Regions from separate parts of the Jeotgalibaca porci genome, predicted to be linked through region 1. Evidence: a T-box and tRNA genes for the amino acid it is inferred to sense, from the RefSeq annotation. Region 1 holds a T-box; the other holds one or more tRNA genes.
What was found. A T-box is a leader RNA that pairs with one kind of tRNA and senses whether it is charged. The one in region 1 lies ahead of serS (serine--tRNA ligase), so its partner is inferred to be a tRNA-Ser.
Positions count from the first base shown of each region.

Region 2: it encodes a tRNA-Ser, which carries the amino acid that the T-box ahead of serS (serine--tRNA ligase) is inferred to sense. The anticodon was not compared.

Region 1 covers NZ_CP049889.1:1,093,012-1,095,183, reverse strand. Annotated here, with positions in the region: gene G7058_RS05580 (serine hydrolase) at 1-665, shown strand, start outside; T-box leader at 714-936, shown strand; gene serS (serine--tRNA ligase) at 990-2,172, shown strand, end outside.
Region 2 covers NZ_CP049889.1:213,634-215,805, reverse strand. Annotated here, with positions in the region: tRNA gene G7058_RS01275 (tRNA-Lys) at 1-46, shown strand, start outside; tRNA gene G7058_RS01270 (tRNA-Leu) at 70-151, shown strand; tRNA gene G7058_RS01265 (tRNA-Thr) at 157-229, shown strand; tRNA gene G7058_RS01260 (tRNA-Gly) at 237-308, shown strand; tRNA gene G7058_RS01255 (tRNA-Arg) at 319-392, shown strand; tRNA gene G7058_RS01250 (tRNA-Pro) at 403-476, shown strand; tRNA gene G7058_RS01245 (tRNA-Ala) at 494-566, shown strand; tRNA gene G7058_RS01240 (tRNA-Met) at 579-652, shown strand; tRNA gene G7058_RS01235 (tRNA-Met) at 713-785, shown strand; tRNA gene G7058_RS01230 (tRNA-Phe) at 828-900, shown strand; tRNA gene G7058_RS01225 (tRNA-Gly) at 906-976, shown strand; tRNA gene G7058_RS01220 (tRNA-Ile) at 982-1,055, shown strand; tRNA gene G7058_RS01215 (tRNA-Ser) at 1,070-1,159, shown strand; tRNA gene G7058_RS01210 (tRNA-Glu) at 1,179-1,250, shown strand; tRNA gene G7058_RS01205 (tRNA-Ser) at 1,291-1,380, shown strand; tRNA gene G7058_RS01200 (tRNA-Met) at 1,427-1,499, shown strand; tRNA gene G7058_RS01195 (tRNA-Asp) at 1,574-1,649, shown strand; tRNA gene G7058_RS01190 (tRNA-Gly) at 1,651-1,721, shown strand; gene G7058_RS01185 (ISL3 family transposase) at 1,850-2,172, opposite strand, start outside.

The sequences.
Region 1 (2,172 bases):
TCATGGAAGGTTCCGGAGACGAAATCCACATGATGACATATAATTTGATGTTACCAAATCAACCATACGCACGAGCAGGTGTAGATGGTTTGAAAACAGGAACAACAGATGCTTCAGGGGCTTCCTTTACAGGAACAGCTTTGCAAGATGATATGCGCGTTATTACAGTTGTAATCGGCGCAGAAGATAACGACGGACGTTTCGGCGAAACAGCTCGTTTGATGGATTTTGCTTTTGGTAATTTTGAAAAAGTTCAAATCGCTTCAAGTGGAGATGCCGTTGCAACGGAAGAAAAACTAACGATTGCAAAAGGTAAAGAAGAAACAGTTGGTTTGATTTATAACGAAGATATTTTTGTTGTAACGCCAAAAACAGAAGAAGAACGCGTAGTTGCGACGGAATTGACTTTGAATTCCGAGTTATTGAATGCGGACGGTCTGATAGAAGCGCCAATTGAAAAAGGAACAACAGTCGGAAATGTGGCCCTTTCAATCGAGGGCGATGATCTTGGTTACTTGGATGGCACACAAAACGAAGCGACTGTTGCAGTAGAAAGAACAGTTGAAAAAGCAAACTTTTTAGTTTTGGCATGGCGTTGGGTAGCTAATACGGCTGCCAATGGCTGGAACTCAGTGACAGATTTCGTAGGCGGATTCTTTAGCTAAGTTGACGACACACCTTGTTATCGAGTAAAATGAAGGTAATTAAACACAAAGAATGCCAAGCATGTGAATAGTAGGTAATAGTATTCCTTTAGAGAGTCGGTGGGTGGTGTAAACCGATAGAAGCTGTTACTGAATCCGCACATGAAGCAAACAATGAAAACAAGTCATCTTGATTAAATTGTTTCGGGTCCCCCGTTATCGTCTAAAGTGTGGATACACGTGTATCCGAAGCTGGGTGGTACCGCGAACGTTAAGTCATTTCGTCCCAATAGATATCTATTGGGATGGGATGGCTTTTTTTATATAGAAAAAGGAGGAAAAGAAATGTTAGATATGAAGAGAATACGCGAAGATTATGCAGGCGTGGCAGAAAAGTTGGTGGCGCGTGGTGTGGATGCAGCCATTTTAGAGGAATTGATTCAATTGGACGAAGAGCGTCGTGCAAAGATTGTGAAAGCAGAAGAGTTGAAACAGTTACGTAACCACGTTTCTCAAGAAATTGCTTTATTAAAACGTAACAAAGAAAACGCGGATGATAAAATCGTGCAAATGAAAGAAGTAGGCGAACAAATTAAACAAATGGATGCGGATTTGAATGCCGTTGAAGAAAAAATGACCTACATTTCAACACGTCTGCCGAACGTTGCCCACGAATCTGTGCCGGCAGGAGACGACGAAGATGATAATATTGAAGTTCGCAAATGGGGAGAGCCGCGTCACTTCGATTTTGAACCCAAACCGCACTATGACATTGCAGAAGATTTAGGAATTCTAGACTTTGAACGTGCTGCCAAAGTAACAGGTTCACGTTTTGTCTTCTATAAAGGATTAGGAGCACGTCTTGAACGCGCTTGTTACAACTACATGCTTGATTTGCATACAGGCGAACATGGCTACACGGAAATAATTCCTCCATATATAGCGAACGAAGCTTCATTATTCGGTACAGGACAATTTCCTAAGTTTAAAGAAGATGTTTTCCAATTAACAGATGAGCGTAACCTAACATTGATTCCGACAGCAGAAGTGCCTTTGACGAACTATTACCGTGATGAAATCTTGGATGAAGCGGAATTGCCAGTTTACTTTACAGCAATGAGTCCATCATTCCGTTCAGAAGCGGGAAGTGCCGGCCGTGATACACGTGGTCTAATTCGTATGCACCAGTTCCATAAAGTAGAATTAGTGAAATTCAGTAAACCAAGTGAATCATATGAAGAGTTAGAAAAAATGACGGACAATGCAGAGACTGTATTACGCAATCTTGGTCTGCCACACCGTACGATCGTATTATGTACAGGAGATATGGGCTTTGCAGCTGCTAAAACGTACGATATTGAAGTATGGGTACCTGCTCAAGATACATACCGTGAGATTAGTTCATGTTCAAATACGGAAGATTTCCAAGCGCGCCGTGCAATGATTCGTTACCGTAATGAAGAGACAGGCAAGGTAGAATACGCACATACACTAAATGGATCAGGTATTGCAGTTGGTCGTACCGTCA
Region 2 (2,172 bases), 880 kb from region 1:
CTGACTTTTAATCAGAGGGTCGCAGGTTCGAACCCTGCATGCCTCATTCTATTATTAATAATAGAAAACGCGGGTGTGGCGGAATTGGCAGACGCACTAGATTTAGGATCTAGCGCCGCAAGGCGTGGGGGTTCAAGTCCCTTCACCCGCATATTAGCCGGCTTAGCTCAGTTGGTAGAGCATCTGATTTGTAATCAGAGGGTCGAGGGTTCAAGTCCTTTAGCCGGCATTTTTTTGCGGAAGTAGCTCAGTGGTAGAGCACCACCTTGCCAAGGTGGGGGTCGCGGGTTCGAACCCCGTCTTCCGCTTTTGCATATTGCAGCCATAGCTCAACTGGATAGAGTACCTGACTACGAATCAGGCGGTTGTAGGTTCGACTCCTACTGGTTGCATTTTTAACATCGGGAAGTAGCTCAGCTTGGTAGAGCACTTGGTTTGGGACCAAGGGGTCGCAGGTTCGAATCCTGTCTTCCCGATATAGTAATAGTATTATGGGGGCTTAGCTCAGCTGGGAGAGCGCCTGCCTTGCACGCAGGAGGTCAGCGGTTCGATCCCGCTAGTCTCCATTCCATATACTTAGCGGTGTAGCTCAGCTGGCTAGAGCGTCCGGTTCATACCCGGGAGGTCGTGGGTTCGATTCCCTCCGCCGCTATACCAGATATCTTGCTACTTATGCAGCGAAATAAATGGAATTAAAGACAATTAATATTATCGCGGGGTAGAGCAGTTGGCAGCTCGTCGGGCTCATAATCCGGAGGTCACAGGTTCGAGTCCTGTCCCCGCAATTTCATGACTGTGTGAAATAAAACAGAAGTGACTCAGAAATAGGCTTGGTAGCTCAGTTGGTAGAGCACTTGATTGAAGCTCAAGGTGTCGGCGGTTCGATTCCGTCCCAAGCCATTTTAGCGGGTGTAGTTTAGTGGTAAAACCACAGCCTTCCAAGCTGTTGTCGGGAGTTCGATTCTCCTCACCCGCTTCTGAGGGCCTATAGCTCAGCTGGTTAGAGCGCACGCCTGATAAGCGTGAGGTCGATGGTTCGAGTCCATTTAGGCCCATTTAAACGTTTTTTGGGGAAGTACTCAAGAGGCTGAAGAGGCGCCCCTGCTAAGGGTGTAGGTCGGATCATACCGGCGCGAGGGTTCAAATCCCTCCTTCTCCGTATTACAATTTTATTTCATGGCCCGTTGGTCAAGCGGTTAAGACACCGCCCTTTCACGGCGGTAACACGGGTTCGAGTCCCGTACGGGTCATTGTCATTGTTTATGACATATTTTAATATCAGCTTATTTCGGAGGATTACCCAAGTCCGGCTGAAGGGAACGGTCTTGAAAACCGTCAGGCGTGTAAAAGCGTGCAAGAGTTCGAATCTCTTATCCTCCTTTGATATCTTTTTATAGATATCCAAAATATATTAATATTTTATTATCGCGGGGTAGAGCAGTTGGCAGCTCGTCGGGCTCATAATCCGGAGGTCACAGGTTCGAGTCCTGTCCCCGCAATTTCATGATTGTTTTGCTTTAGCAACTTTCAAGCATGATACACTTGAGTGCAAACTCACAGTGTTATTTTTTTCGGTTCCGTGGTGTAGGGGTCAACATGCCTGCCTGTCACGCAGGAGATCGCGGGTTCAAATCCCGTCGGGACCGCCACGCGGGTGTAGTTTAGTGGTAAAACCACAGCCTTCCAAGCTGTTGTCGGGAGTTCGATTCTCCTCACCCGCTTAATTGAGTACAGTAAAGCCCTCAACTATTACTAATATAGTTGAGGGCTTTTTTCGGTTCTATGTCAAATAGTGTTGGTGGACCCTATGAAAGTCAAAGCGAGAATTAATTTTTCGCTTTGACTTTTTTTATTCACCTTGGTGAGCTAGTTCATCCTGATAGTGCAATGCCTTCGGCTCAAAACGACTTGCTGTCAGACGATAACTGATGAGAATCCGTGCACGCAGGTGACTATAATTTCGGTAACCAAACCCAGAACGTTTGATGTTCTTGATTTTATTATTGACGCCTTCAATTGCCCCGTTAGAAAGGGTATATAAACAGGCGTTGCGAATGCCTTTTTGATGCTTAAATAAAGTCTGGACGGTTGTACGGACTTTCCTTGGTAACGCATATTTTTTGGACTCTTCTAAGGTAGTGTTAAACTGTTCAAAATCATGGTTATGGAGCG